DNA from 4 places in the Phreatobacter aquaticus genome. Region 1 is predicted to be linked to each of the others. Evidence: predicted binding sites of a transcription regulator. Region 1 holds the regulator's gene; each other region holds the start of a gene.
The links. The regulator PhoB, encoded in region 1, activates phosphate uptake and scavenging genes when phosphate is short. The targets are predictions, from matches to a motif close to TGTCATNNANCTGTCAT.
Positions count from the first base shown of each region.

Region 1 (7,830 bases):
CGCTCGCACCTCAGGATGAGGTGGGGATGGATCTGGGCTAGCGTCGCAGGACGTGGCGGTAGGCGCTCCTTGGCGCTCTCCCTCCATTCCTCATCCTGAGGTGCGAGCGAAGCGAGCCTCGAAGGACCTTTTTCTTCCTACCTCACCTTCCCCATCGCCTTCTCGACCTTCGCCAGAAACGCCTCGCGCTGTCCGTAGCTCGCCGAATCCATCCGGTGAAGCGCCAGCCACAATGTCCGGCATTTCGGCGCCACCAGCGGTGGCAGGCCGCGCAGCAGGGTGCGCCGTCCCGGCTCCGACATCCAGAATTTCCACCACCACCAGGGTGAGCCGAGCGTCGAGATCGCCCCGATGAACCGGATATTGGTGAGAACTCGGCCGATCGGCTTGCCAGGCACAGGCATGCGGAAGGTGGCATGCGGGATCCAGACCCGGTCGAGCCAGCCCTTCAGCATGGCGGGGAGTCCATACCACCAGGTCGGATAGACGAAGAGCAGGCCCTCGCACCAGCGCAGCGCCGCCAGGTGCTCGGCAATCGGGGCCTCGTTGTCGCCCACCGTGTGATAGCCGCGGCGCTCCTCGGCGCTCATCACCGCCTCGAAGTCCATGGCGTGGAGATCGAGAAGCCGGACATCATGGCCGGCCTCGCCCAGCGCTGCCACCGCACGGTCACGCACGGCAGCGGTGAAGCTCTCGGAACAGGGGTGGCAATAGACGACAAGCATGCGCATCGAAACAGTCTCATGGGTGGAATCGCTGCCGACAAGGGTGCATGCGACGGCGGACGATGCTAGAGCCACGCCATGGCTCCTCCTCTTCTGCAATTGCAGGCTATCCACCTCACCTTTGGCGGCACACCGCTCCTGACCTCCGCCGACTTGTCGGTCGAAGCGGGCGACCGGCTGGCGCTTGTCGGCCGCAATGGCTCGGGCAAATCGACCCTGCTCAAGATCGCCGCGGGGCTGGTCGAGCCGGACGGCGGCACGCGCTTCGCCCAGCCCGGTGCGACCATCCGCTATCTCCTGCAGGAGCCGGATCTCTCGGCCTTCGACACGACACTTGCCTATGTCGAGGCGGGGCTGGGCCCAAGCGACGACCTCTATCGCGCGCGCATGCTGCTGAACGATCTCGGCCTGACCGGCGAGGAGGGCACGGCCTCGTTGTCCGGCGGCGAAGCCAAGCGCGCGGCGCTTGCCTGCGCGCTCGCGCCCGAGCCCGACATTCTGATTCTCGACGAGCCGACCAACCATCTCGACCTGCCGGCGATTGAATGGCTGGAAAAGGCGATCAAGGCCTCGCGCTCGGCCATCGTCATGATCAGCCACGACCGGCGCTTCCTGGAAAATCTGTCGCGCGCCACGGTCTGGCTCGATCGCGGCGAGACGCGCCGACTCGACAAGGGCTTCGGCTTCTTCGAGGCCTGGCGCGACGAGGTGCTGGAGCAGGAGGAAATGGCCCAGCACAAGCTCGATCGGCAGATCAACCGCGAGGAGCACTGGCTGCGCTACGGCGTGTCGGCCAGGCGCAAGCGCAATGTCCGCCGTCTCGGCAATCTGCTGGGCCTGCGCAAGGATTTCCGCGAGCACCGCAAGGCGGTTGGCAATGTCTCCATGGTGGTGTCGGAAGCCGAGGCCTCCGGCAAGCGCATCGTCGAGGCGCGCGGCATCTCCAAGAGCTTCGGCGACCGCAAGATCGTCGACGATCTGACCATCCGCATCCTGCGCGGCGACCGGTTGGGACTGGTCGGCCCGAATGGCGCCGGCAAGACGACGCTGGTACGCATGCTCACCGGCACGCTGGAGCCCGACGAGGGCACGGTGAAGCTTGGCGCCAACCTGTTGATGGCGACGCTTGACCAGAAGCGCGAGGAGCTCGATCCGGCGACACCGCTCGCCGAGGCGCTGACCCGCGGGCGCGGCGACTATGTGACGATCAACGGCGAGAACCGCCATGTGATCGGCTACATGAAGGACTTCCTGTTCACGCCCGAGCAGAAGGGCACGCCGGTCGGCGTTCTCTCCGGCGGCGAGCGCGGCAGGCTCCTGCTGGCGCGCGGCCTCGCTAGCCCCGCCAATGTTCTGGTGCTCGACGAGCCGACCAATGATCTCGATCTCGAGACGCTCGATCTCCTGCAGGAAATGCTGACCGATTTCCCCGGCACCGTGATCCTGGTCTCCCATGACCGCGACTTCCTCGACCGGGTCTGCACCTCCGTGCTGGTCAGCGAGGGCGAGGGCCACTGGGTCGAATATGCCGGCGGCTACTCCGACATGGTGGCGCAGCGCGGCGCGGGTGTTCAGGCCCGTAAGGTGGAAGCGGCCGCCAAGGCGGCGGCACCGGCCGCTGCTTCGGCTCCAGCGGCTTCGGCAGATGCCGGCAAGCGCAAGCTCACCTTCCGTGAGAAGCACGATCTCGACAGCCTGCCGGGCCGCATGGAAGCGCTTGGCCGCGACATCGCCAAACTGCAGGCGATCCTCGCCGATCCCGCCCTGTTCACCCGCGACCGCCCGGCCTTCGACAAGGCCTCGGCTGCGCTGACCAAGGCGCAGGGCGAATTGCAGGCGGCCGAAGACCGCTGGCTGGAGCTGGAAATGCTGAAGGAGAGCCTGGAGGCGTGAGCCTCAGGCCGCAACCGTTCCCGCGAACCGTTCGTTGAACGCATAGCCGGAGCCACGCACGGTGCGGATCGGATCAGGCTCGCGCCCACGGCGGATCGCCTTGCGCAACCGGCCGATGTGAACGTCCACCGTCCGCTCGTCGATATAGACGTCGCGGCCCCAGACGCCGTCGAGCAGCTGCTCGCGGGTATAGACGCGGCCGGGCGACTGCATCAGGAACTCGAGCAGGCGGAACTCGGTCGGCCCGAGATTGATCTCGCGCCCGGCGCGATGCACCCGGCGCGTCTCGCGGTCGAGTTCGATATCGCCGGATTTCAACAGGCTGGACAGATGTTCCGGCTTGGCGCGGCGGAGCAGCGCCCTGACGCGGGCCAGCAGCTCCGGCACGGAGAACGGCTTGACGATGTAGTCGTCGGCGCCGGTGGCAAGCCCGCGCACGCGCTCGCCCTCCTCGCCGCGCGCAGTCAGCATGATCACTGGAAGACGCTCGGTCTCGGCCCGCAGACGCAGGCGGCGGCAGAGTTCGATGCCTGACAGGCCCGGCAGCATCCAGTCGAGCAGCATGAGATCGGGCACCGCCTCGCGCAGCCGCACCTCAGCCTCGTCACCGCGCCCGACCACCTCCACCCGGTAGCCTTCGGCTTCCAGATTGTAGCGCAGGAGGACGGTGATGGCCTCTTCGTCTTCCACCACCATGATGCGTGCCGTCATGACATCTCTTCCCTTGTCGCTCCGGCCGGCGCGTCAGTTGCCCGCGCCGAAGATCGTCGTGTCGAGCTTGGGGCGCTCCTCGGCGAGCGCGGTGCCGGTGACGATGTAGTGGATCGTCTCGGCGATATTGGTGGCGTGGTCGCCGATCCGCTCCAGGTTCTTGGCGCAGAACAGGAGGTGCGTGCAGGAGCCGATATTGCGCGGATCCTCAAGCATGTAGGTCAGCAGTTCGCGGAACAGCGAATTGTACAGCGCGTCGATGTCGCCATCGGCCTTCCAGACCTCAAGGGCGGCGGCCACATCGCGATGGGCATAGGCATCGAGCACGCGCTTCACGCGCTCCAGTGCCAGGCGGGCCATGGCGTCGAACCCGCCGGTCACCTTGGGCAGCGACACCTGGCCATTGATGGCGATGGCGCGTTTGGCGACGCTCTTGGCGAGATCGCCGACCCGCTCGAGATCGGCGGCAATGCGCAGGGCACCGACGACCTCGCGCAGATCCACCGCCATTGGCTGGCGGCGCGCGATGATCAGGATGCCGGTCTCTTCGATCTCGCGCTGCATGGCATCGATGGCGGGATCGGCGCGGCGAACTTCCTCGGCGAGCGGCACATCGGCCCGGATCAGGCTGTCGATCGCGCCGACGATCTGCTTCTCGACGAGGCCGCCCATTTCGGCGACGCGCTGCGACAAGCCCCTCAATTCGTTCTCAAAGGCGCTGACGATATGCTCGTTCATCGAGATCTCCTGACGGGCGGGGAAAGCCTGCCCCAATAAACCCGCGCCGCGACGTTTCTATGCCGGCGAGGTGACATATCAATGACGATGATTTGGCCTGTTTTTCAAGGTCTTGCAGGAAGTGCGACAGCTAGGCGGCTGATTCGGTTGACGCAACCGCTTCCAGCCTGACCGTGAAGGTCGCACCTTCTCCCGGCGGGCTCTCGATGGTCAGCCGGCCGCGATGGCGGTTGACGATATGCTTGACCAGCGCGAGCCCGAGGCCGGTGCCGCCCTTTTCCCGGCTCGACACGACATCCACCCGGTAGAACCGCTCCGTCAGGCGCGGAAGGTGCTCCGGCGGGATCCCCGGCCCGTGGTCGCGCACCGCTACCACGGCTTCCTCGCGGTCCGGGTTGGATCGATCGCGCGTGACCGCGATCTCGACCTTCTTGCCCTCGGCGCCATATTTGATGGCGTTCTGGGTCAGGTTCTCGAACAGCCGGATCAGTTCGTCGCGGTCCCCCGCGACCATCAGCGACGGCTCCTGGCAATCGAGGCTGACCGACACGCCTTGCGAGGCCGCGGACGGGCCCAGCGTCTCGCGGACATGGCCGATCAGCGGTACGAGGTCGATCCGGTCGGTCGGCCGGACGTGCTCGTTGAGCTCGACGCGCGACAGCGAGAGGAGATCGTCGATCAGCCGTGACATGCGCCGCGCCTGGGCCAGCATGATCTCGAGAAAGCGTGCGATCGCCGGCGGATCGTTCTTGGCCGGCCCCTGGATGGTCTCGATGAAGCCGAGCACGGAGGCCAGCGGCGTGCGCAGTTCGTGGCTGGCATTGGCGACGAAATCGGCGCGCAGTCGTTCCAGCCGGCGCGATTCCGACAGGTCGCGCAGCGACACCAGAACGAAATCCGGGATCGCCTCGTCACGGCCGCGCGCGGTGATGGCAACCGGAGTGACCTCCGCGCGGAACCAGCGCATCACCGGCACACGCTCGGCATAGTCGACTTCCTGGATCGTGTTGGTGGCGAGCGCCGCGCGCACCGCTTCCACGACCTCCGGGGCACGCAGTCCAAGGGTGAGAGGCTCGCCGCGCCTCAAGCCCGGGATCAGCTCGTGCGCGCGGGCATTGTGGCTGCGCACGATCAGCCGGGCATCGAGCAGGATGGCCGGGGCGGGCAGGGCGGTGATCAGGCCCTCGATGGTGAGATCGGTCAGGGGCGTGCCGCGACGGGCCACTCCCTCCGCGGCGCCCATCGGATGCTTTCCGCCGGGCCCGAGCAGCGTAATGGCCGCGACCACCAGTGACCCGCAGGCGGCGATGGCGCTCGGCCAGTCGAGCCCGCGCCAGAGAACCAGCGCGGTAGCGACAGCAAGACCGGCCAAGGCCAGTGCCAGACTGCCCCATGCTGTCCTTTGCCGCTTGCCATCCATCTCATCCGCCATCGGAACCCAGCCTGTGCGACGCGCGATCAGTCGCGGCGGAAGATGATTGAGGCGGACCAGCCGGTGAACAGGGCGATGATCGCTGCCGCCAGTCCGTAGTAGAAACCGTAGTTCTGCGCGGCATTGGCAACGAACGCTTCGAAGCCGGTCTTGGTCACCTCGAAATTGGTGCTTTCACGCGCGAGGATGGCGCCGCCAGACAACAGGAAGATGTCAACGTCGAATGTGCCGACGGGCGTGTTGGGGACGACGCGGATATTGGCGCGGAACAGGGTCGGCGACAGGAAGGTGATGCCGGTCGGGTTTTCGCGATAGAGGCCGCGCGCCATGTTGATGCGCACGAAGGCCTCGCGGAACGGTTGGCCGGCCTCCGCCTCTTCGCCGAGACGTGCGGTCTGGAGCAGGATCAGCCCGTCCAGGCCGATCTGGTGGCGCTTGCGGAGATCGAGGTCGGCAATGTCGCCGGTCGGGCGGTTGGTCACGACCGAATAGGCGGTCGGCACGTCGACGAATTCGCGCGAGCGGGTGTTCATCCAGATGCCGAGGACGCGGCTTTTCTGGCGGGTGACGATGGTGCCGCGCGGCCCCCTGACGACCACGGCGATATCATAGGTGCCGGTGCGCGAAATGGTCTGTGCATCGCGCTCGATGGCGCCGAACAGCACGATTTCCGAGCCGACAAAATTGGACGCGATCTGCAGCCTGTGCGTGGAGAGCGACGTGATCATGGTCTCGGCCCGCGCTTGCCCGCCGATCGTCAGGAGGCCGACAAGAAGGAGCGCGAGGCGGGTCATCGGGCCGCGAACTCGATGATGGTGTTGGAGAAGGGATCGTCGGGCCGCAGCACCAGGTCCACCAGGAAGCGGATGCCGACCGCCAGAACCACCAGGCCGAGGAGGAAGCGCAGTTCCTCGCCTTTCATGGTGAGCGAGGTGCGTGCGCCGAATTGCGCGCCGATGACGCCGCCGATCATCAGGAGCAGGGCCAGCACGACATCGACGGAAGCGTTGGTGATCGAGTGGAACACCAGCGTCAGCAGCATGGTGATCAGCGTCTGCAGGCTGGACGTGCCGATCACCACCGAGGTCGAGACACGCAGGAGATAGATCAGGGCCGGCACCAGCAGGAAGCCGCCGCCGATACCCATCATCGATCCCAGAAAGCCGATGCCAAGCCCGATCGCCACGACCGGAATGGCCGAGACCGTGATGCGCGAGCGGGGGAAGTGCATCATGAACGGCAGCTTGGAGGCGATCCGACGGTCGCGCGCGACCACCGGCTTCGGCGGATCACCGGAGCGCGCGCGGGCGAGCGCCCGGCCGCTCTCGATCACCATCAACAGGCCGATGCCCGACAGCAGCGTGACATAGGAGAGGCCGATGAACAGGTCGAGCTGGCCCATGCGGCGCAACACCGAGAAGGCCGCGACGCCGGCTGCCGTGCCGACGACACTGCCTGCCAGCAGTACCGAGACCAGCTTGGCGTCCACCGCGTTCTTGCGCCAGTAGCTGAGCGTGCCGGAGAGCGACGAGGCCGCGATCTGGCCCGAGACGGTCGCCACCGCGATGGCAGGCGAAATTCCGATGAAGATCAGCAGCGGTGTCAGAAGGAATCCGCCGCCGACGCCGAACATGCCGGAAATGAACCCGACAGCCAGTCCCATGCCCAGAACGAGGAGCATGTTGACGGGCAATTCGGCAATGGGGAGGTAAAGCTGCACGGCAGTTCCCGGTCCGGGTCGTGCACCCATCGAAGGCCGGAAAAGCTGCGTCGCGTCAAGGGTGGTCGCCCAAGAATCGAGCAGCGCGCAGCTGCATCTCAGTAGGAGCGTGGCATTCCCAGCACATGCTCGGCCACATAGGCCAGGATCATGTTGGTCGAGATCGGAGCCACCTGGTAGAGCCGGGTCTCGCGGAACTTGCGCTCGACGTCGTAATCGGCGGCAAAGCCGAAGCCACCATGGGTCTGCAGGCAGGCATTGGCCGCCTCGAAGGAGGCATCGGCTGCGAGCAGCTTCGACATGTTGGCCTCCGCGCCGAACTCCTCGCCGGCATCGCACAGCGCCGCCGCCTTGAACCGCATCAGGTCGGCCGCCGAGACATTCACGTGGGCCCGCGCGATCGGGAACTGCACGCCCTGGTTCTTGGCGATGGGACGATCGAACACGATGCGCTCGCTGCCATACTTCTTGGCGCGTTCGACGAACCAATAGCCGTCGCCGATGCACTCGGCGGCGATCAGCACGCGCTCGGCATTGAGGCCGGCCAGGATCGTCTTGAAGCCACGGCCTTCCTCGCCGATCAGGTTCTCGGCGGGAATCTCGAGGTCGTC
Region 1 is NZ_CP039865.1:48,041-55,870, reverse strand. It holds gene E8L99_RS00265 (NAD(P)H-dependent oxidoreductase) at 138-731, opposite strand; gene E8L99_RS00260 (ABC-F family ATP-binding cassette domain-containing protein) at 804-2,618, shown strand; gene phoB (phosphate regulon transcriptional regulator PhoB) at 2,622-3,329, opposite strand; gene phoU (phosphate signaling complex protein PhoU) at 3,363-4,067, opposite strand; gene E8L99_RS00245 (sensor histidine kinase) at 4,198-5,499, opposite strand; gene E8L99_RS00240 (TIGR02186 family protein) at 5,526-6,293, opposite strand; gene E8L99_RS00235 (sulfite exporter TauE/SafE family protein) at 6,290-7,219, opposite strand; gene E8L99_RS00230 (acyl-CoA dehydrogenase family protein) at 7,318-7,830, opposite strand, start outside.

Region 2 (7,830 bases), 1.0 Mb from region 1:
CGACGTGAAGTACGTCGATCTCCGCTTCACCGACCCGCGTGGCAAGTGGCAGCACGTCACCTTCGACATCACCATGATCGACGAAGAGATCTTCGCCGAAGGCACCATGTTCGACGGTTCCTCGATCGCTGGCTGGAAGGCCATCAACGAGTCCGACATGCTCCTGATGCTCGACCCGTCGACCGCCCAGATCGACCCCTTCTTCGCCGAGACGACCATGTCGATCGTCTGCGACGTGCTCGAGCCGACCACCGGCGAGCCCTATGGTCGCGACCCGCGCGGCATGGCCAAGAAGGCCGAGGCCTATCTGAAGGCCTCGAAGATCGGCGACACCATCTTCGTCGGCCCGGAAGCCGAGTTCTTCGTGTTCGACGACGTGAAGTTCTCCGCCGAGCCCTACCACACCGGCTTCAAGGTCGATTCCTCCGAGCTGCCGACCAACGGCTACACGGATTATGAAGGCGGCAACCTCGGCCACCGCGTCCGCGTCAAGGGCGGCTATTTCCCGGTTCCGCCGGTCGACAGCCTCCAGGACATGCGCGGCGAAATGCTCGCCTCCATGGCCAAGATGGGCGTCAAGGTCGAGAAGCATCACCACGAGGTCGCTTCCGCCCAGCACGAGCTCGGCATGAAGTTCGACACGCTGACGCACATGGCCGACCAGATGCAGATCTACAAGTACTGCATCCATCAGGTCGCCAACATCTACGGCAAGACCGCCACCTTCATGCCGAAGCCGGTCTTCGGCGACAACGGCTCGGGCATGCACGTGCACCAGTCGATCTGGAAGGGCGGCAAGCCGGTGTTCGCCGGCAACAAGTATGCCGACCTGAGCCAGGAATGCCTCTGGTACATCGGCGGCATCATCAAGCACGCCAAGGCACTGAACGCCTTCACCAACCCGTCGACCAACTCCTACAAGCGTCTGGTCCCGGGCTATGAAGCGCCGGTTCTGCTGGCCTATTCGGCCCGCAACCGCTCGGCCTCCTGCCGTATTCCGTGGACGGCAAACCCGAAGGCCAAGCGCGTCGAGGTCCGCTTCCCCGATCCGACCGCCAATCCGTACCTCGCCTTCGCGGCGATGCTGATGGCCGGCATCGACGGCATCACCAACAAGATCGATCCGGGCGCTGCCATGGACAAGGATCTGTACGATCTGCCGCCGAAGGAGCTGAAGAAGATCCCGACGGTGTGCGGCTCGCTGCGCGAGGCTCTCCAGAACCTCGACAAGGATCGCGCGTTCCTGAAGGCCGGCGGCGTGTTCAACGACGACTTCATCGACAGCTATATCGAGCTGAAGATGACCGAGGTCATGCGTTTCGAAATGACCCCGCACCCGGTCGAGTACGACATGTACTACTCGGTCTGAGGCTCCTGGGGCGGCGTTCGCGCCGCCTCATCCTTGGCCAGCCAAGCCTTTCGCGCGGCACTCGCGCCAAACGAGCTTCCTCCCAACCGCGAGATGTCGTGGTCACCTTCTCCAACGGGCGCCCTCGGGTGCCCGTTTTTCTTTGGGTGGGCGCGTCAACGGGTTGGCGGCGCGGTCCGGCGCTTCAATCATCGATCCCAAGGCTTGCGAAGGTTCCTCTCCATCGGGCAGGCTGAACACCGAAGCGCCAGGCGCATGCCGACCAAGGGGTCTCGAATGCAAATCCGTGGCATGTCCGGCCCCGCGGCCATGATGATCGCCCTGGCCTGGACGAGCTCGGTTCAGGCCCAGCAGCCCTGCGAGCCACGCCCTGTGCCGCAGGCCCGCATCGAGGCCGGGGCACCGCTGCCCTCGCTCGCCCCGATGCCGCGCGATGCGCGCAGCGCGAGCATCGATCACGCCACGCGCCGCCTGACCTTCGCCACGGCATGTTCCGGCGCGGACCTGGTGCGCTTCTACCGCGTCACGATGAACCACCTGCAATGGCACGAGCCGAGCGGCATGCAGGAACGGCGGAGCGAAATCCGCATGGAGTTTCAGCGTGGCCGCCAGGCCATACAGATCGCCATCCGGCCGGAGCCCGCGGGCTCCCAGGTCATCGTCGAGCAGGCCGACGGTGTTGTGGCACCGGACGCGGCCCAGAGCGCCGCGGTCGCGGTTGCGCCAACGCCCCCACCCGCACCCCAGGAACAGGCCAATGGACTGACCGCCAAGGCCGTGAACGGCCTCGTCATCCCGCAGCCGAGCCGCGGCGAAGGTCAGGGGAGCGGCCTTGCGACCTATGTGACCGCCCGCGTTCCGGCCACCACCGCCGACATCGCGGCCTTCTACCGCCGGGAACTGATCGGCCGCGGCTGGAAGGAGGAACCCGGTGCGACCTTGACCGAAACCCATGGCCGTATCCGCTTCACGACCTCCGACGGGCCCGGGCTTCTGACGCTCGAGCACAGCAGGGCGACCGGCCTCACCGACATCAGGCTGCGCGTCGTCCGCGAGCGTCTCGCGCGCGACAATGCCATGATGATCGTTCCTGGCCGGGCCGTCGTGCTGTTCGGCAATGAAACGGACCGCCCCGCCGCGTTCGAGATTGCAGGCCGGACCATTCAGGTTCGCCCGGGCATCGTCCCGGGACTGGGCGCGCCCGAGACCCACCGGCCGCCGAGCCTTGAGCTCGCCCCCGGCCCCCACAGGCTGACCCTCCGGCGCCCCGGCCAGCCGGCTGTCGAGATTTTCGTGGTTCTGGATGAGGATTCGCCCTGGGGCGTGATCGCCAAGCGCGACGGCCTCGAGGCTCTTCCGGCCTATTGAGGCTTCGGTCTGGATCCTACGCAATCCACACGGTGGGATCAGCCCTGATCCCAGTCGGGTTTGACAGACCCTCGGGCCAGTCATCCTATTGTCGCCATGAGCCCCCGCAGAGGGGCCAGGAAACGACATCTGGAGGACGACCCCATGCTGAACCGCCGTGTTCTGCTGCAGCTGCCGCTTGTTCCAGCCATGGCTGGCCTTGCCGCCCCGGCCCATGCCCAGGCCCCCTACCCGTCACAGACCATCAAGATCGTCGTGCCGGCAACGCCCGGCGGCGCCATCGACATCATCGCCCGCAATGTCGCCGACAAGCTGCAGACGTCGCTGCGTCAATCCGTTGTGGTGGAGAACCGGCCGGGAGCGGCCAACAATCTCGGCACGGATGTCGTCGCGAAGAGCCCGCCGGACGGCTACACGCTGGTGATCGTCGCCTCCAGCCACGCCACCAACAAGCATCTCTACAAGAGCCTGCCCTATGACCCGGTCGGCGATTTCGCGCCGATCGTGTTCACCCACGTCGTGCCGCTGGTGCTCGCCATCCACCCGTCCGTGCCGGCGAAAACGGTTCCGGAACTGGTCGCCTGGATCAAGGCCAATCCGCAGGCGACCTTCGCCTCATCCGGCAAGGGCAGTTCGCTGCACATGGCGGCCGAGCTGTTCAAGTCGATGACCGGCACCACCATGCTGCATGTGCCCTATCGTGGCTCCACGGCGGCCCATGGCGACCTCCTGTCGGGCCGCACCCACATGATCTTTGACACGATCTCCGCGATCCTGCCGCATGTGCAGTCGGGCGGCGTGCGCGCGCTCGCCGTCACCACCACCACGCGCTCGCCGTCGCTGCCGGAAATCCCGACCATGGCGGAGACCGGCCTTGCCGGTTACGACGCCAATACCTGGGGCGGCATTCTGGCGCCCAAGGGCACACCGGCCGAGATCGTGACGAAGCTCAATGGCGCGATCAATGCCGCGCTCGCAGCCGACGACGTGAAGGCCAAGCTGACCGTGCTGGGCATCGAGATTCAGGGCGGCACGCCCGAGCGCTTCGCCAGCTATATCCAGGCGGAAATCGACAAATGGGGCAAGGTGGTCGCGCAGGCAGGCATCCAGCCGGACTGACCGGCATTGGCTGTCAGAGCACCAGGAAAGCGCCGGCCAGCGCACCCGTGATCAACCAGGCGCCGACGCGGCCCAGCGTCCACGCGGGATCCTTCTCGTCGCCTGGCAGGACCAGACCTGTCTCTTCCGGATCGATACAGCCGAGCGCAAGCCCCGCCCGTTCGGCGGCGCGCATCAGCTTGGCGAGATCCGCCTCGACATTGACCAGACCCAGTACGCGGTCCATCGGCTCACTCCTTGTTCCGACGCCTGCGACCCCCTTTCGTCAGAATACGCACTGTCGCGTAAACGATCTGTTGAGACCCTGCCGATTCGTGCGGGCGGATGCGTCTTGTCACCGATCTGTTGCAGCTGGCGGGCAGTTTCTAGACTGAGCCCTCAAATCCGGTTCCAGGGACCGAAACCATGTCCGACACCATGCCCGCCAATACCCGCTCCAAGGCTGCCGAGGCCAATGAGGACCAGGGGTCGAGCCCCGCCGGCAATCCGACCATCGGCGACATCATCGCCGAGCGCTTCTCGCGCCGCGACCTGATCAAGGGCGTGCTCGGCGTCGGTGCGATCACCGCGACGCTCGGGCCGGATGCGTTGAAGGCGGAAGGCCGCTCGACCACGCCATCCTTCGCCTTCGAGGAACTGTCTTCCACCCCCACCGAGCACGCCGAAGTGGCCAATGGCTACAATGCCCAGGTGCTGATGCGCTGGGGCGATCCGGTTCTGTCAGGAGCCCCAGCCTTCGATCCCGCGGCCCAGACCTCCGCCGCCCAGGCCCGCCAGTTCGGCTACAACAACGATTATCTCGGCTATTTCCCGGTTCCGGGTGCCGCCGAGCCTGGCCGCCACGGCCTGCTTTGCGTCAATCACGAATATACCAACGAGGAACTGATGTTCCCCGGACTCGGCGTGCAGGATGCGCGCGCCAAGCGTCAGGGCCGCGAGCCCTTCGCCTCGATGACGCCGGAACTCGTGGCGATCGAGATGATGGCCCATGGCGGAACGGTGATCGAGGTGAAGCGCGAGGGCGAGACCTGGCAGGTGGTGGCCAATTCCCGCTATGCCCGCCGCATCACCGCCGAGACCGAGATGGAGATCACCGGCCCGGCGGCCGGCCACCCCCGCATGCAGACCAATGCCGACCCGACCGGCCGCAAGGTTCTGGGCATGCTCAACAATTGCGCCGGCGGCCGCACGCCCTGGGGCACCTGGGTGACCTGCGAGGAGAACATCAACGGCTATTTCTCCGGCACCCGCACGCCCGACCATCCGGAGGCCCGCAATTATCAGCGCATGGGCATTCCAGGCCGCTGGATGAACTGGGGCGACTATCACGAGCGTTTCGACATCAACAAGGAGCCGAACGAGGCCAACCGCTTCGGCTGGGTGGTGGAGATCGACCCCTTCGATCCGAATTCCGTGCCGAAGAAGCGCACCGCCATCGGCCGCTTCAAGCACGAGGGCGCAGCCGGCATCACCGCCAAGGGCGGCCAGTATGTGCTCTATGCCGGCGACGACCAGCGGTTCGACTATGTCTACAAGTTCGTCACCGCAGGCACCGTGTCGGGTGACCGCATCCGCGACAAGGACCTGCTGGACGCGGGCACGCTCCATGTCGCCCGCTACAATGCCGACGGCACCGGCGACTGGCTGCGTCTCGTTCATGGCGAGGGGCCGCTGACCGCTGCCAACGGCTTCAACAGCCAGGCCGATGTGGTGATCGAGGCGCGCCGCGCCTCCGACCTCCTTGGCGCCACCCGCATGGACCGGCCCGAGGATGTCGAGGCGAACCCGCAGACCGACAAGGTCTATGTCATGCTGACCAACAACAACCAGCGCAAGGACGATCAGGTCAACGCCGCCAATCCGCGTTCCGACAACCGTTTCGGCCACATCATCGAGATGCTGCCAGATGGTCGCGACCACGCCTCAACGCGGTTCACCTGGGACATCCTGGTGCGCTGCGGCGACCCCTCGATCGCAGCCGTCGGCGCGACCTTCAATCCGGCGACCACCAAGGACGGCTGGTTCGGCATGCCCGACAATTGCGCCATCGACGCCGAAGGCCGGCTGTGGGTGACCACCGACGGCAACATGCCGCACAAGACCGGCCGTAATGATGGTGTCTGGGCCATGGAGACCGAGGGCGCCGCGCGCGGCACGTCGAAACTGTTCTTCAAGGTGCCCTTCGGCGCCGAAATGTGCGGGCCAGAATTCACCCCGGATGGCGAGACCTTCTTCGTCGCGGTCCAGCATCCCGGCGAAAGCGACGACGAGAACCCGAACGCGCCGCCGGCAACCTTCGAGAACCCGGCCACCCGCTGGCCGGACTTCAAGCCCGATACCCCGCCGCGGCCGTCGATCGTCGCGATCACGCGCAAGGGCGGCGGGCGCATCGCGGTGTGAGAGGGGCTGCGGGCGGAAGATCGGCACTTTCTCGGCCCCGCTCCCTCCATACCTCATCCTGAGGTGCGAGGGAGCGTCAGCGACCGAGCCTCGAAGGATCGGCCTGCGCAGGCGGGATGCAAAGAGGTCCTTCGAGGCTCGCTGACGCTCGCATCTCAGGATGAGGAGCGGCGGGATGGGGCCTGGGAAGAATCCCCCCACCGAGGCGGTCCCTCACCCTAGCGCCAGCAGCATCCCCGTCAGATCGCCGTCGGCCTTGAGCAGCCCGTCCAGCACCGAGAAATGGTGCGCGCCACCGATCGGCTTGAGATCACCCGGTGCTCCCGCCCGCGTCCTGAGCGCATGAAACCCGACGGAATTGGCCACCAGCGCCGGCAGTTCCTCCGCGCCATAGGTGATGGTCAGCGGTTTCATCACCACGGGACGGCGCTGCGGCGACAGATCCGCAATCTCGGAGAGCTCGAGCTTCAGCTTCTCGTCGAGATAGGTGTCGCGCAGCGGCGCCAGTTCGAAAATGCCGGAAATCGCCAGCCCCGCCTTCACCGCAGGATGCGCCAGCGTCACGGCGGCGAGATGCCCACCGGCCGACCAGCCCGCCACGACCAGCGGCCCCCTGACGCCATGGGCTGGCCCATGAGCCTGGAGCCAGTCGAGCGCCGCCTCGCACTCGGCGACGATCTCGCGCAGGCTGGCCTCGGGTGCCAACGTGTAGCCGGGGATCGCCACCGACCAGCCATGCGCTCTCACCCCCTCGCCGAGATTGGCGAACATCTCGCGCGAATTGCGCATCCAGTAGCCGCCATGGAAATAGACGAGGCATGGCGCCTCCGGGTTGGTGCCGGGAAAGAGATCGATCTTCGTGCGTTCGCCCGGGCCATAGGGCAGATCCATGGTGGCGGCATGGCGCGCGCGGATCACCGCCGACTGCTCGGTCCAGCGCGCGAAAGTCTCGGTCCAGGAGGGCACTGCCGCCCCATTGTTGTAGGCGGCATCGCGGAAATCCTGGGCAACGGGCGTATCGAGCGACATGGCAGGGTCCTGTGGTCACCGGCACCCGGCTCAGCAGTGGAGACCGGGGCGCGTGGCCTATCTTTCGGGGTGATTCTCGGATTGACTGAATCATCCGGTGCGCCAGCTTGCCTCGCCCGCCTGGCCCATGTCCACGAACCCGTCCGGACATGCAATTGGGACGCGATCATTCACATGTCTGGTTTCGATGAAGCTGCCTATATTGAAACCGTCAAACGTTCCTTCCCGCCCAGACTTCGCCAGTTCCTGAACATCGACTGCCCGATCAAGATCGTCGACATCGGCGCCAATCCGATTGATGGCCCTGCTCCCTATGCGCCCTTGCTGGCGGGCGGCCAGACGACGGTGGTTGGTTTCGAGCCAAATCTGGAGGCGCTTGCCAAGCTCAATCAGGTGAAGGGCCCCGGCGAAACCTATCTGCCCCACGCGGTGGCCGATGGGCAGCGCCACACGCTCCATCATTGCGCCATGCCCGGGCTGACTTCCCTGCTGGAGCCCAATCCGGCGATCTTCTCGCTGTTCTCCCAGTTCACCGCCTGGTCCAA
Region 2 is NZ_CP039865.1:4,019,012-4,026,841, forward strand. It holds gene glnA (type I glutamate--ammonia ligase) at 1-1,369, shown strand, start outside; gene E8L99_RS19065 (hypothetical protein) at 1,661-2,737, shown strand; gene E8L99_RS19070 (Bug family tripartite tricarboxylate transporter substrate binding protein) at 2,882-3,856, shown strand; gene E8L99_RS19075 (hypothetical protein) at 3,870-4,082, opposite strand; gene E8L99_RS19080 (PhoX family protein) at 4,262-6,256, shown strand; gene E8L99_RS19085 (alpha/beta hydrolase) at 6,470-7,285, opposite strand; gene E8L99_RS19090 (FkbM family methyltransferase) at 7,460-7,830, shown strand, end outside.
Region 2: E8L99_RS19080 (PhoX family protein) is a predicted target of PhoB. The motif match lies at 4,189-4,205, and genes of this name have one in related genera.

Region 3 (7,830 bases), 180 kb from region 1:
GCGGCCATGAGGGCGCCCGCAGCCAGCAGACCCTGTCGACGAGTGATGCGCATGACCGATACTCCCTGTTGGCCCGCCGGCTCGCTGCGGGATGCGCAGCCGAAACGCGGGCGTTGCCCAAACGGAACGTCAGTCTGCCCTGAACTTCCGTGGGAACAAGGCCTCTCACCGCATTCCATGGAAGATCAGATCTGCTACGCAAAACCCATGTATCGGAGAACGATACAGCCGGTTCGAGAAAGCTTGGCGGTCACCGCGCCCGCCCGCCCGCCTTCAAGGACCCGGCACCTCGGCCAGCCGCTTCTGCAAGGTGGCGAGGTCCCGGCGAAAAGCCTCGCCATCGCCGTAGTCGACAAAGTCCTGATAGCGCGCATGAGCCCCGAGCACGCGGCGCGCATGCTTGATCGGGCACCAATATTGTTCCGTACGGGCGGCGATCTCGCGGGCATAGGCGATCACCCCATTGCCATAGCTGCAATAGGCGCAGTTCACCTTTTCGATCAGGTTGAGATAGGGCAGGCGCGACCGGTCGAAGACGAGGTAGTCGGAGCGCCGGACCTTGGCGATGCCATAGACCGGAAAGCAGATCGCCTGGTAGATCGTCACGCCGAGGTCGAGGATCACGAAGGCGATGATCAGCGCATAGATCACCGGCGCGGTGATGATCATCAGGGGATGGGCGCCAACGATGTAACGGAGCGTCGAGCGCTTCAGGGCGCGCTGACGGGCCTTGAGCTCCTGGCGGAACTCCTCGGTGTGTTCCTGAAGCGCCAGCTGCATCTCGGCGAAGTGGCGCGCGCTCTCCACCTCCAGTTCGGCCTCCAACGCCTTGATCTTGTCGACCAGAGCCGTCAATCGCTCGTCCATCATGGGCTCCCTGGCCGCTGGGATGTGCATGGCACACCGCCTGGCCAGAAGGCGCCCCGACCTGTGCTTTGGCAAGCGCGCAGGGCGTGCATCGCACGCCGTCAGAGCGTCAGAACGGCCTTCTGCAGCGAGCTGTCGTCGGGATCCGTCGCCACCTTGAAGCCTAGCTCGCGGGCCAGCGCCAGCATCTTGACGTTCTCGTTGAGGATCTGCCCGTAGATGCGCTTGGTGCCCTGGGTCCGGCCGTAATCGATGATCAACTTCATGAGTGTGAGGCCCAGCCCCTTGCCCTGCAGGTCGGAGCGCACGAAGGCGGCATATTCGGCCAGGTCGTTGTCGGGGTCCGAATGGAGCCTCACCGCGCCGAGCATTTCCTCGCTGTCGGCGGCAAGCGCCACCAGCACCATCGAGCGCGCATAGTCGATCTGGCAGAGCTTGGCGACGAAGGCGTGGCTGAACTCCTTGATCGGCGAGAAGAACCGCTGGCGGATATCGTTGGGATGGACGCGCTCGAGGAACGTGCGGAACATGTCCTCGTCCTCCGGCCGGACCGGGCGCACCTTGAAATGGAAGCCCTGCTCGGTCTCCACCAGCCGCTCCCATTCCTTCGGATAGGGACGGATGGCGAAGCGGGGATGGCCACCGGCAACCAGACCCTTGGCGCGCGGCGCACCGACGGCGATCCGCGCATCCAGCGCCAGCACACCGGATTGATCGGCGAGCAGCGGGTTGATGTCGATCTCCGCGATCTCCGGCAGGTCGGCGGCCAGTTGCGACAGGCGCACCAGCACTTCCGCCACCTTGGCGCCGTCAACCGGCGGCACGTCGCGATAGCCCGCCATCTGCTTGGCGATGCGGGTGCGGGCGATCATGTCGCGGGCAATCCGCATGTCGAGCGGCGGCAGCGCCAGCGCGCGATCCTTGATCAGCTCGACGGCCTTGCCGCCACGGCCGAACAGCATGACCGAGCCGAAGGTCGGATCATCGGCAAGACCCGCGATCAGCTCGATCGCACCGGGCCGGAGGATGGTCGGCTGGATCATGACCCCGTCGATCCGCGCATTCGGGCTGAGCTTCGGGATGCGGGTCAGCATGTCCCGCGTCACCTCTTCCACCTGCGCCTTGCTGGTGAGCCCGAGCCGGACGCCACCGACATCGGACTTGTGGGTGATGTCGGGCGACAGGATCTTCACCGCCACGCCCTTGCCGATGGCGAGGAACGCCTCGGCGGCCGCACCGGCCTCTTCCGGCGTCGTCGCGGCGGCGATCGGCACGGTCGGAATGCCATAGGCGCGCAAGATGCGATCGACCAGGATCGGGTCGAGCCAGCGGCGCTTGGCCTTCACTTCGGCGCTGATCGCGGCGCGCAGCTCCGCGAGATCGTCCGGGGAAACGATATCCGCCGTCTCCGGCGTCTCCATCAGCGCATCCTGGCCGCGCCGGTATTCCACCATATGCATGAAGCCGCGGGTCGCTTCCGCCTCTGTCGGGTAGCTCGGCAGGCCGGCCTTGGCGAAGATGCCGGTCGCTTCCTCCTGGTCGCCCAGCCAGACCGACAGGACCGGCTTGACCCGGTCGCCCCGCTTGCGCCGCTTGGTCACGACCTCGACGACGGCCTCTGCTGCTTCTCGGCTCGGCAGCAGGGCCGTCGGACAGTTCATCACCAGAACCGCATCGATATGGGGATCGTCGAGGGCGGCCTCCATGGCCGACGCATAGCGAGCCGCATCGGCGTCGCCGATGATGTCGATCGGATTGGCCCTGGACCAGGTCGCCGGCATGGTCTTGTCGAGCAGCGAGACGGTGTCGGCCGAGAGCGTCGCAAGCTTGCCGGAGAGATCCATCAGGCTGTCGACGGCGAGCACGCCGAGGCCGCCGCCATTGGTCACGATCCCGAGCCGGTCGCCATGGAACAGGTTGAAGCGCGACAGCGTCTCGGCCGCGGCGATCAGTTCGTCGAGATCGCGGGCCCGCACCAGGCCCGCACGGCGGAAGGCCGCAGCATAGACATCATCGGCGCCGGCGAGCGCACCGGTATGGGATCGCGCGGCGGTGGCGGCGGCGGCATGGCGGCCGGATTTCAGCACCACCACCGGCTTGGAGCGGGCGGCGGCCCTGACCGAGGCCATGAACTTGCGCACATCGGTAACCGCCTCGACATAGAGCAGGATCGCACGCGTGCGGTAATCCGCGGCGAAATAGTCGACGCAGTCGCCGAGATCGACATCGAGCTGGTCGCCAAGCGTCACCACGCCGGAAAAGCCGATCTGCCGGCGCTCAGCCCATTCCAGCAGGGTCGCGGCAATGGCGCCCGACTGGGAGATGAAGGCGAGCGGTCCAGGCCGGGCCCCACGGGAGGCAAAGCTCGCATCCACCTTGCCATGCGGCGCGATCACCCCGAAGCAGTTGGGACCGACGATGCGCATGCCATGGGCGCGCGCGATGGCATTCATCTTCGCGCCGGTCTTGGCGGCGGTTGAGCGCTCCAGCGCCGAGATGACAACGGCGGCGGGAAAGCCCCGCTCGGCGGCTTCGGCGACCAGGCCAGGGATGGTTGCGGCCGGCGTCGCCAGGACCACCAGATCCGGCGTCTCCGGGAGGGCCGCCAGCGAGGGATAGGACTTCAGCCCGGCCAGGACGTCGTGCTTGGGATTGACCGGATAGAGCCGGCCGTCAAATCCGGCGCGCTGCATGTTGGCCAGCAGCGCCTGTCCCATGGACCGCGTTCGGTCCGTCGCGCCGACAATGGCGACGGAGCCGGGCGTGAAATAGCGATCGAGACGATAGAGGCTCAAGGCGCGCACTCCGGCTTTGGCGACGCAGATGCGGATCGATATTGCACTGCAACAAGACAGGCATGTTGCAGGCGATCATCCAGCCCGCCTTGCGCCGGATCAAGGCGCACGGTTTGGCGGCCGCCGCGAGGAGGCCTTACGCCGCACCGGCCTCATGCTTGTCCAGAAAATCGCCGATCGACAGCGTGCGGAAATCCGGCAGCGCACGGCGCAGCCGCTCGTGATCCCAGTCCCACCAGGCCAGTTGCAGCAGCCGCTCGGCCGTCGCCTCGTCGAACCGGCGGCGGATCGGACGCGCCGGATTGCCGCCAACGATCGTGTAGGGCTCGACATCCTTGGTGACGATGGCGCCAGCGGCAACCACCGCCCCCGTTCCGACCGTCCGGCCGGCGAGGATCACGGCGCCATGGCCGACCCAGATGTCGTGGCCAAGCGTCACCCAGTTGGAGCGCCGCCAGTCGAAGAAGCCCGCCTCGTCCGGCTCGCCATCGAAATAACGGGATGCGCGATAGAGAAAGTGGCTCTGGCTTGCCCGTTCCATCGGATGGTTGCCGGGATTGATCCGGACATGGGAGGCGATCGAGCAGAACTTGCCGATGGTCGCCATGTCGATCTGGCCATCCTGCACGATGTAGGAATAGTCGCCCATCGTGGTCTCGGAAATGACCGTCCTTGCGCCGACTTCGGTATAGGCGCCGAACCGGCTGTCGCGGATGATCGCTGCCGGATGGATGGACGGTTCGAGACCGAGATTGCTCATGAAAAGACCTGCTGCCTGGCTTCGCTGCGGAATGAGATGCCCTAGTCTTGGGCATATGACGAATTCACGACAGGCAGACGACAATCCACAGTAAAGGCGCGCGTCCTGGCCGCAGGTTGCACTGTCGTGATTGTCACAAAAGTGTAGCAGCCATCGCCTAGAGCCGAGACGAGAACAGGCAGCCCTTCCCGGCGCCTGATCCCGTGCGTGGTGAGGCCCGATGCTGACCATTGATCGCGTTACTCGACGGTTCGGCGCCAAGGCGGCGGTCGAGGACGTGTCTCTCGAAGTGGCCCCCGGCGCCTTCGTGGGCGTAATCGGGCGCTCTGGCGCCGGCAAGTCGACGCTTCTGCGCATGATCAACCGGCTGCAGGAACCCTCCGAGGGCCGCATCCTGTTCGAAGGCCGCAACGTGACGACGCTCACCGGCGCGGACCTCCGCGACTGGCGTCAGTCCTGCGCCATGATCTTCCAGCAGTTCAACCTCGTCGGCCGGCTCGACGTGATGACCAATGTGCTGATGGGCCGCCTGAACCATGTCGGCACCGCACGCGCCCTGTTCAAACTCTGGTCGATCGACGACCGGGCCATCGCGCTCTCCGCTCTGGAACAGTTCGACATCGCAACCCTTGCTGCCCAGCGGGCCGAAAGCCTCTCCGGCGGCCAGCAGCAGCGCGTGGCAATTGCCCGCGCCCTGGTGCAGGAGCCCAAGATCATCCTCGCCGACGAGCCGATCGCCTCGCTCGACCCGCGCAACACCCGCATCGTCATGGATGCGCTGCAGCGCATCAACAAGCATTACGGCATCACGATCATCTGCAATCTGCACTCGCTCGACATTGCCCGCACCTATTGCGACCGGCTGGTGGGAATGGCGCAGGGCCGCATCGTGTTCGACGGTGCGCCGGAAGCTCTGACCGACGATGCCGCCCGCGACCTCTACGGCATCGAGGCTGGTGACGTGCTGGACGGCCACACACCCGTGCCGGCGCCGGCCGCGCAGATGCCAAGCCCCGCCTTCGCCTGACCCAAGTCCTGCATGAGGCCGGCTGGGACCGGCCTTCGCCTTTTCAACCGGAGATGAAACCCATGTTCGATCGCCGCCAGATTGTCACCGGCCTCGCCGGCCTGCCCTTCGCCGCCTCCGTAGCGGGTGCCCAGGGCGCCTGGCAGAGCCGCTATCCGGAGTTGGTCTTCGCTGTGATCCCGGCCGAGAACGCGTCCGGCACTGTGGAACGCTACACGCCCTTCATCGAATATCTCGGCCGCGAACTCGGCGTGAAGGTCACGCTGCGCGTCGCCAATGACTATGCGGCCGTCATCGAAGGCCAGCGGGCCGGCAACATCCATATCGGCTTCTACGGCCCCTCGTCCTATGTCCGCGCCCACAGTGTGACCCAGGGCGGCGTCGAGCCCTTCGTGGTGGAAGTGCTGCAGGACGGCTCGGTCGGTTATTATTCGGTCGCCTATGTCCGCGCCAACAACCCGGCGACCCGGATCGAGGACCTGCGCGGCAAGAACCTCTGCCTCGTCGATCCCAACTCGACCTCGGGCAACAATGTCCCGCGCTTCGCGATGTCCAAGCTCGGCATTGGAACGCCCGATCAGTTCTTCGGCCGCGTCGTCTATGCCGGCAGCCACGAGAACGCGGTGACCGCCGTGCTTCAGGGCACCTGCGATGTCGCCTTCAACTGGTGGAACTCCGAGACGGATTCCAACCTGGCCCGGATGGCTTCGAAGAACATGGTGAAGTCCGAAGACTTCAAGATGATCTTCAAGTCCGACCTGATCGCCGGTTCGCCGGTTGCCTATCTGACCTCGCTCCCCGCCGACCTGAAGGCTGCCATCACCAAGGCCTTCGTCGAGGCGCCTGTGAAGGCCAAGGCGGCCTTCGACCGCTGGTCCGACGGCAAGAACCAGGGCTTCAGGCCGACGACCCATGCCGACTACAAGGCGATCGTCGACCTCCAGGCCTTCGTCGACCAGCTCCGCCGCCAGCGTTCCTGATCGAGACGGGCGGCATCGGCTTCCCGACGCCGCCCCATCCGGAGGCCATTGGCCATGCTTCGCCGTCTGTTCCTGACATTGGTCTGCCTGTTCGCGGCCGGCACCATGGCCACAGCCCAGGACTGGCGCCAGCGCTATCCAGAGCTCGTCTTCTCGGTCACGCCTTCGGAAAATGCCGGGGGCGTGACCGACCGTTTCGAACCGTTCCTCGCCTATCTCTCGCGCGAGCTCGGCGTCCGCGTGACCCTGCGCATCGCCAATGATTATGCAGCCGTTATCGAGGCTCTGCGCACCGGCCAGGTCCAGTTCGCGCATTTCGGCCCGGCCGCCTATGCCCGCGCTCTCGTCGTCACCAATGGCGGCGTCGAGCCGCTGGTGACGCTCGCCAATTCAGCCGGCGCCGTCGGCTATTTCTCGGTCCTCTATGTCCGCGCCGGCGATCCCGCCCAGTCCATCACCGACCTGCGTGGCCGCAACATCTGCCTCGTCGATCCCAATTCGGCCTCCGGCAACAACGTGCCGCGCTTCACGATGAACAAGCTCGGCATTGACCCCGAACAGTTCTTCGGCCGCGTGGTCTATGCCGGCAGCCACGAGAATGCGGTGATGGGCCTGATCCAGGGCACATGCGACGGTGCCTTCAACTGGTGGAACACCGAGCGGGAATCCAACCTGTTGCGCATGGCCGCCAAGAACATGGTCAAGGCCGAGGATGTCCGCATCATTCTGAAATCGACCCTGATTCCGGGCTCGCCGGTCGCTGTCATGAGCAGCCTGCCCGTGGAGCTTCGCGAACGGATCCGACAGGCCTTCCTCGATGCCGCCGCCAAGGATCCGGCAGCCTTCCAGCGGATCAGCGACGGTCAGGCCACCAGCTATGTCCGCGCCAATGCCGAAGATTACCAGGTGATGCAGGAACTCCTGCAATTCGTCGACCAGATGCGGCGTCGCAGGAGCTGATCCGTCCATGAATGCTGCAACCACCCGCCTGCCCGAAGCACAGCTTGCGCCGCTGATGGCGGCCTATGAGCAGGCGATGGCAGCCAAGCGTCGGCAGGTCTGGATCGGCTTCGCCATTCTGGTCGCCGTCACCCTGCTCGCAGGTTTTGTCGCCGAGGTACGGCCCGGCACCTTCTTCACCAACCTCTACCGCTTCACCGACTACCTCGGCCGCATCTTCACCCTCGACAACGGCCCGGCCTCCGGCCGCTTCGTGCTGGTCGACGTGGTCGAATGGATGTGGGGCTTCGACAAGTGGATGAAGCTCCTCGCCGAGACCCTGCTGATCGCCTATGTCGGCACGATCATGGGGGCGGTCGGCGGCTTCTGCCTGGCTTTCGTCGCCGCGCGCAACCTCGCCCCCACCTCATGGATGCGGTTTGCCGCCAAGCGCGTTCTCGA
Region 3 is NZ_CP039865.1:228,445-236,274, forward strand. It holds gene E8L99_RS00945 (ABC transporter substrate-binding protein) at 1-53, opposite strand, end outside; gene E8L99_RS00950 (hypothetical protein) at 274-897, opposite strand; gene E8L99_RS00955 (bifunctional acetate--CoA ligase family protein/GNAT family N-acetyltransferase) at 969-3,671, opposite strand; gene E8L99_RS00960 (LbetaH domain-containing protein) at 3,799-4,422, opposite strand; gene phnC (phosphonate ABC transporter ATP-binding protein) at 4,643-5,449, shown strand; gene phnD (phosphonate ABC transporter substrate-binding protein) at 5,512-6,429, shown strand; gene phnD (phosphonate ABC transporter substrate-binding protein) at 6,484-7,389, shown strand; gene phnE (phosphonate ABC transporter, permease protein PhnE) at 7,397-7,830, shown strand, end outside.
Region 3: phnC (phosphonate ABC transporter ATP-binding protein) is a predicted target of PhoB. The motif match lies at 4,489-4,505, and genes of this name have one in related genera.

Region 4 (7,830 bases), 820 kb from region 1:
AGCGATACGGTCGGCCCGCGATGCACCAGAATGCCCGCCTCGCCGGGCTTGACCGGGCGGCCTTCGGCGGTGACGGCGAAGACCTCGCATTCGGGGATGGCCTTGCCGATGGAGCCCGGACGCCGGTCGATCTCATCCGGTGGCAGATAGGTCGAGCGAAAGGCCTCCGTCAGCCCATACATCAGGAAGATCCGGGTATCGGGCAGCCGCTCGCGCAGCCGCCGCACGGTGTCGGTCGGCACGGCGCCGCCCGAATTGGTGATGTAGCGCAGGCTCGGCAAGGCGGTGCGCGCCAGCGACGGCGTGGCGCGGGTGAGGATCGCCCAGATGGTCGGCACGCCGGCCAACCCGGTAATGCCGTGGTCCCGGATGGCGCGGACGATCTGGTCGCCGAATTGGAAGGTCAGCAGAACCACCAGTCCGCCCTGCTCCACCGCCGTCAGCAGCTGGTTCAGCCCGTAATCGAAACTGAACGGCAGCAACGAGAGTATCCGGTCCTCGGCATTGATGCCGAGATAGGTGCGCACGATGCGCGTGCCGGCGACGAGGTTGCGATGGCTGAGCATCACGCCCTTCGGCCGTCCCGTCGATCCGGACGTGTAGAGAATGGCGGCAAGGTCCTCGCCGATTCCGTCGGCGGGCAGCGACGCCACCGGCGCGGCCTGCCAGTCAGCGCCATCGACGGTCATGATGACGATGTCGAGCCCCGCCAGGCCCGGGCCAAGAGACGCTGCAAGCGCCTCGCTGGTGAGCAGGATCCGGGCGCCGCAATCGGCAAGGATGTGGCGGACCTGTTGCGGTTTCAACAGCACGTTGACCGGCACGAACACGCCACCGGCGAGACTGGTTCCGAAGATCGCCCAGCATTCCTCGAGGCTTTTCGGCAGTGCGATCGCCACGCGGTCGCCGCGCTCGAGGCCGGCACCGGCGAGGCGCCCGGCGCATATGGCTGCGGCACCCTGCAGCTCTTCGCGGGTCATCGTCCGGTCGCCGTCGATCAGCGCCGGTCGGCCGGCGCCGCCTGTCTCACGCGCCAGCAGATGATGGACCAGGACCGGCTCGCCGCTCACTTGCGCGCCCGCTCCACGAAGCGCGCCAGATGGCCCAGGCTGTCAAAATTGGCGGGATCGAAATGCTCGTCGGTCAGTTCGATGCCGAACCGCTCGTCGAGAAAGGTCATCAGTTCCAGAATACCGAGGGAATCGATCGCGCCGCTGGTCAGCAAGGGCGTCTCATCGGTCAGCACCTGTCCCGCAAAAACCGGAAACCGGCTGCGCAGGAAGTCCTCGATTGCGGCTTGGGGATCGCCGGCGGATGGCATTGTTCAATCCTCGTCAGTCAGGCTAGAGGCGCAGGAACACGAATTCCGACCATGCGTGGTCGACGCAGTCCCCTCCCATGTCACCCTTATAGAACGTAGGTGGTGCACCAGTCGTGAACCAGCCGCCTGGCACCAGGTCTCCTGCTCTGGCTGGCACGTCCACGCAAACCATGCCCTGGCTGAGAAGAAACCGGGCTACCGCGCCAAACTGGCCGAAAAGCTCGCTTTTGCGCTCGGCATAGATCAGGCGCGCGGTCGGCAGCCCGCGGCGGCGTTTTGGTTGAAACACGATCGGCGACACCCGCTCGCCCTGCACCAGCCCGGCAGTGATGCAGCCCATTGCGGCATGATCAGCGACAATCAGCCGCTGTCCGGGCGTGAGCGCCGAAGATGCCAGTGCGTCTCCGGTGATGAGCGCCTCCGACCATCCGCCGAACAATGCAGCCCACGGAAGCACCGCGCGGGTGCTCCCGCTGTTCCATGGCTGGAAGCCAAGATTACCGATCAGCCTGCGTACGGATGGGCTTGGCGTGAGATCGGTGAAGGTTGCGCCCGCCTCGGCCGTCAGGTGCTTGAGCATCATGGGTGCAAGCCAGCGCGCCTGCTCTTCGACATACCAGCTCGACAGATTGACGACCCGGCGACGCTGGCCATCCGGCTCCATGCGCTCACTCACCATGGTCAATGCCACTCCGGTCCGGCTACCGGGTTTCCCCATCAGATAGCCGACAGGGCCGAAGCCGTTGGTCTCATGGTGGCGGGTCAGACGCTCCAAGCCGTCGCGCCAGAAGCTCTCGTCATGGACCGGAAACCCTTTCCGAAACAGGGCAATCGCTTCGTCCACACTCGTGTCGTCGATGGCGTGAAGCATGGTCCGAAATGCTGCCGTCGGTTATGCGGTCTGTGCGGTCAGCGCACGCCCGCAAGGCAATGCCAAACCATCGTGCGCAGACGTCGCAACAACGGCATGATGATGTCAATGACATTTCGCTGACGATGGTGAAGATCGGACCTGCACCACGATCTCAGGCCGCCACTCGAACCCGTTTGATCTTTGAGTCTTCACCCGCTGCGCCCGAAAGCATTTTAGAGGTCTGAAAGGCGGAACAGCCGCCGGTGACAATGTTCCGCGGTGCAAACGGACTAACCTGAACTCCGGATACCTGGGAGAGCATTGCGACCAGTCTGGCACGGCCAGAGCTGGGCTATGCCGGAAGCTCAGCCAAGGCCATTGGTAACCGCCGGAATCAGTCGCCAAGGTTTCACTTGCCTGTCATCAAGAGCGACCCAACAGTGCGTGTACGATGGCCAAGAACCGTTTTCCCGTCTGGCGGCTGATTCAGAGCGAACTGGAGGCCGAGATTCGTTCTGGCCTGATCGGTCCTGGCGACCAATTGCCGTCCGAGAACGAACTCGCCGAGCGATTTGGCGTCAATCGCCATACCGTCCGCACCGCCCTCGCCAATCTCGCCATGCTCGGACTGGTTCGAGCACGGCGCGGGCGCGGCGTCTTTGTCGAGGATCGCCCGCCGGAGTACCGGATCACCCGAGACTCCAAGTGGAGCGAAATCGAGCGCCAGATGAACACCGGGCCATCGGGCCAGCTGCTCGGCTCGAGCGAAAGGCTGGCCACCTCGGCAATTGCCGGCCTGCTGGCTGTTCCGGTGGCAACTCCCATTGTGATGGTCGAAACATTGCGGGGCGCCAGCCCCTCTCTGCTGATCTACAGCTACCATGTCTTCGAGCGGGACAGGTTCGTCGGCATCGATGCTGCGGTCTCGCGCACAGGCAGCTTTACCGATGCCTTGGCTGAATTCGGGGTCGAGGCATTCTTTCGAGCCTCGACCTGGATCGACTGCCGGATGCCCCGACCGCGCGAAGCTGAAGCCCTATCGATACCGCTCGATGCTCCCGTCCTGGTGATGATGTATGTCGACAGCGACACCGCTGGCCGGCCCTTGCTCTATGGCAATGCGGTGATCCCCAGCGGAAGCCTCGTGGTGCGCATCGATACCCTGTAGCCGAAGCGGCTGAGGCCGGCCGCAGCCCTTTCGATCGTCACATGCCCGTTAACTTGTCGAGTTAAATGCGACAAGTGAAGCCGCAATGGCGGTACAGACGGGCAGGATCCATGGCCGGCATCTCTTTGCGAGACATCCGCAAGACCTTCCGGGACACGCCCGTTCTCCACGGAGTGTCGCTCGACATTGCCGATGGCGAGTTCCTGACGCTGGTTGGCCCATCGGGCTGCGGAAAGACAACTCTGCTGCGGATCATCGCCGGCCTGGAGACCCAGGACGCGGGTGACGTGTTCATCGGACAGACCATGGTCGACGACCTGCCGCCCAAGGCGCGCGATGTCGCCATGGTGTTCCAGTCCTACGCGCTCTATCCCTACATGACCGTTGCCCAGAATATCGGCCTGCCGCTGGAAATGCGGCGCCTCTCGATGCTGCAGCGCCTGCCTGGCGTTGGAAGACTTGTTCCCGGCACGCGCACAGCCCGCGCTGCCATCGACACCGACGTCAAGGTCGTGGCCGAGGGGCTCGGCATCGGTCATCTCCTCGCCCGCCGGCCAGCCCAACTCTCCGGCGGCCAGCGCCAGCGCGTGGCGCTCGCCCGCGCCATGGTCCGACGGCCCAAGGCCTTCCTCATGGACGAGCCCTTGTCGAACCTCGACGCCAAAATGCGCGTGCAGGCGCGCACCGAGATCTCCGAGCTTCACCGCAGCCTTGGCTCCACCTTCGTCTATGTCACCCATGACCAGGCCGAGGCGATGACCATGTCGGACCGCGTGGCGGTCATGATGGGGGGCCATCTGCTGCAGATCGCGCCGCCCCAGGTCATCTACGACGATCCCCAGGACCTCGCGGTCGCAACATTCATTGGCACGCCCGAGATCAACACGCTGCCGGGTCGCGTCGGCAATGATGGTCGCGTCGAGGTGGCCGGCCAGTCGTCGCCGATCCAGGTTGCCGCTGCGCCGGGCACCGAGGTGACAGTCGCGATCCGCCCCGAGGCGCTGATGCTTGCGACGCCTGCCAGCGCCAGCGAAATCGCCATCGGAGGCACCATTCGCCATGTCGAGATGCTGGGAGCAGAGACACTCCTCCACGTCATAGCGGGATCGGTGACCAAGCCGCTCGTGGCACGGGTCGAGCCGTCCGTCGGTGCGCGTCTGAAGATGGGCGGGCCCATCACGCTGGTGGCGCAGGCAGACCGCCTCCTGGTCTTCGGCAAGGACGGCAAGCGCATTGCGCAACGCTCCCCATCGGCCATCACCCAGCGCCCCGTGCGCGGTGAGGCGGTCCATGTCTGACCTCGCGCTCTCCAGCCCCTTAACCCTGCCGATCACCCGCAAGGCGCGCGCCGGCGAGGTCGCCGAGCAACTCGCCGCCTGGGTGCTGGCCGGCCCCGCTTTCGCGCTGATCTGGATCATGCTGCTCGGGCCGACGGTCGCCGTGTTCCTGTTGTCCTTCACCGACTGGACCTTCGGCATGCCGGAGATCGGCTGGGCCGGTCTCGACAATTACCGAGAGATGATCGGCGACGAGGTGTTCTGGAAGACGCTGCGCAACACCCTGACCTATGTGGCCTTCGTCGTCCCGCTGTCGGTCTTTCTGGGCCTTGCAGCAGCCATCCTGATCGAAGCGGGTGAGGGCCTGCGCGGGTTCTACCGCGCGGCGTTCTTCCTTCCGGTTGTCTCGACACTGCTGGCCATGGCGCTCGTCTTCCAGTTCGCTTTCCACCCGACGGTCGGCGCCATCAACCAGACGCTATCCCTGTTCGGCATCCCGACCACCGACTGGCTGAAAAATCCCGACACCGCGCTGTTTGCCCTCGGCGTCATCGGCATCTGGCAAGCCATCGGCCTGTCGATGGTGCTTTTCATCGCCGGACTGAAGGCGATCCCGAAGGATCTCTACGAGGCCGCCGCAGTGGATGGTGCCGATGGTGCCTTCGAGCGCTTCCGGCGGGTGACCTGGCCGATGCTCGGGCCAGCCATGCTGTTTGTCGTCACGATCACGGCCATCCGCGCTTTTCAGGTCTTCGATACGGTTCAGGTGCTGACGGATGGCGGTCCGAACAAGGCCACCAATGTCCTCCTGTTCCAGATGTATCAGGAAGGCTTCTCGTTCCTGCGCTCCGCCTATGCTGCGGCCCTGACTGTCGTCTTCCTCGGCTTTGTCCTGCTGGTCACCGTCATCCAGGTGCGGCTGCAGGACAAGAACACCCATTACGGTTGAGGCAGGCCATGCGCACCCGCTCCATCGCCTCAACCGGCCTCGGCTTCCAGCTGTTTCGCCATGCCATGCTCGGTCTTGGTGCGGTCCTGATGCTGGCACCCTTCGTGATCATGGTGTCGGTGAGCCTGAAGCCGTCAGGGGAGATCTTCTCGCCTGAATTCACATTGCTGCCGAAACAATGGCACGCCTGGCAGAACTATTCCGACGCCTTCACCAAGCAGCCGCTGGCTCGCTACATCCTCAACGGCTTCATCGTCACCGGCGCCATCTTCCTCTGCCAGTTGCTGACCGCCCTGCCCTGCGCCTATGCGCTGGCCAAGCTACGCTGGCGCGGTCGTGAGACCATGTTCCTGCTGGTCCTGCTCGGCCTGCTGATCCCGCCGCAGGTGACGGCCATCCCGCTCTACATCCTGCTGTGGCAGGTCGGGCTCCTCGACACCTATGCGGCGATCATCCTGCCCTCGACCATCTCGGTCTTCGGCATCTTCCTGATGCGGCAATTCTTCCTGACGGTGCCGGACGACCTTGTCAACGCCGCCCGCCTCGATGGCCTTGGCGAATTCGCCATCGTCTGGCGCATCATGATGCCAACCGCGATGCCGGCCGTGATCGCGTTCGGCGTGCTCTCCCTGGTGTGGAACTGGAACGAGTTCTTCTGGCCGCTCATCGTCGTCCAGTCCGAACACCTCGCCACACCGCCTCTAGGTGTCGTCTATTTCGCCAATGCCGAGGCCGGCACCAATTACGGCCCGCTCATGGCGGCAGCGACCGCCATCACCGCTCCCCTCGTCATCGCCTTCCTCGCTGCCCAGCGCTGGTTCATCGACGGCGTCACCATGACGGCCGTCAAGTGATCACGTCCCAACGGAGACCGACTATGACCCGTATCGACCGCCGCATCCTTCTCGCCGCTGCCGGCACCGCCCTCTGCGCGCCGGCTCTCGCCCAGACCCGCCCGACGCTGAAGATCGGCCTCGGCCCCCAGCAGCCGACGCAGGCCGACACGCGCCGCGTCTGGGAGCCGGTCTACAAGGCCGTTGCCGACAAGGTCGGTGCCAATCTCGAACTGCAGGTGGCGAATGACTGGGCCGGCATCGCCACGGCGCTGGCCAACGAGCAGATCGACGTCGCCCAGATGGGCCCCTGGGGCTACATTCTCGCCAAGGTGCGGGGCGAGGCCCGCATCATCAACACGATGCTGGTCAATGGCATCCCGACCTACAAGGCCATCATTGTCGCCCGCCCGGGCCTGACGGTTGCCAACTTCCCCGAGGATGCGCGCGGCAAGTCGATGCAGATGCTCGATGTCGGCTCGACCTCGGGCTGGCTGGTGCCGACCCATTTCCTGCGGTCCAAGGGCCTCGAGCCGAAGACCTATTTCGGTCGCTATGCCGAAGGCGCCTCTGCCGCCGCCGCGCAGATGGCGACGATCAACGGTCAGGTCGACCTGGCGACCGGTTGGGACACCCACCGCAACACGATGATCCGCAACGGCACGATCCAGCCGACGTCGAACACGGTCGTGTGGGAATCCGACCCGCTGCCGAACGAATGCGTGGTGGTCTCCAAGAGCTTCTCCCAGGACCGTGCCGCAGCCCTTGGCGCAGCCCTTGCCGGCCTGTCGGACGACGAGAAGAAGCTGCTTCCCTGGCCCTATACCGGTTTCGTTCCGGCCACCCACCAGCCCTATGAGGGCCTTGAGAAGATGGGCCGCGACCTCGGCGCCATCCGTACGTCCTGAGCCGCATGGACACGGCCGCTCCCATCCGACGCGCCGACGGGTCCTATCAGGAACCGCGGCTCAGTCCCCTGGCACCCGCGTTCCTGACGCGGGTGGCGGTGGCGGCGGCCGTGCTTGCCTTCATCGTCCTCTCGGTGCGAGTTGCCGAGGTCGATCCGGCCAAACTTGTCGCCGGCTTGCCGAGGCTCTGGGCCTGGGCGTCCACCGCCTGGCCCCCCTATACCGGCGACTTCGACGCCTTCCTGTATCGGGCGTTGGAGACGATCTCGATTGCAACGGTCGGAACCACGGCGGCGACCCTGCTGGCCTTTCCGCTCTCCATCTTCATTGCCCGCAACGTCACGCCGTCGCCGCTCCTGTCGATCCCGGTGCGCGCTGTCGTCAACGCGTTCCGCGGCATCGACACCGTGGTGTTCGCGATCCTTTTCGTTGCGGCGGTTGGTCTTGGCCCATTCGCCGGTGTGCTCGGCATGATTGTCCACTCGCTCGGCGTGATCGCCAAGCTGAATGCCGAAGCCATC
Region 4 is NZ_CP039865.1:4,199,234-4,207,063, forward strand. It holds gene E8L99_RS19930 (AMP-binding protein) at 1-1,001, opposite strand, end outside; gene E8L99_RS19935 (acyl carrier protein) at 1,067-1,321, opposite strand; gene E8L99_RS19940 (hypothetical protein) at 1,344-2,192, opposite strand; gene phnF (phosphonate metabolism transcriptional regulator PhnF) at 2,626-3,342, shown strand; gene E8L99_RS19950 (ABC transporter ATP-binding protein) at 3,453-4,640, shown strand; gene E8L99_RS19955 (carbohydrate ABC transporter permease) at 4,633-5,568, shown strand; gene E8L99_RS19960 (carbohydrate ABC transporter permease) at 5,577-6,422, shown strand; gene E8L99_RS19965 (PhnD/SsuA/transferrin family substrate-binding protein) at 6,446-7,309, shown strand; gene phnE (phosphonate ABC transporter, permease protein PhnE) at 7,315-7,830, shown strand, end outside.
Region 4: phnF (phosphonate metabolism transcriptional regulator PhnF) is a predicted target of PhoB. The motif match lies at 2,582-2,598, and genes of this name have one in related genera.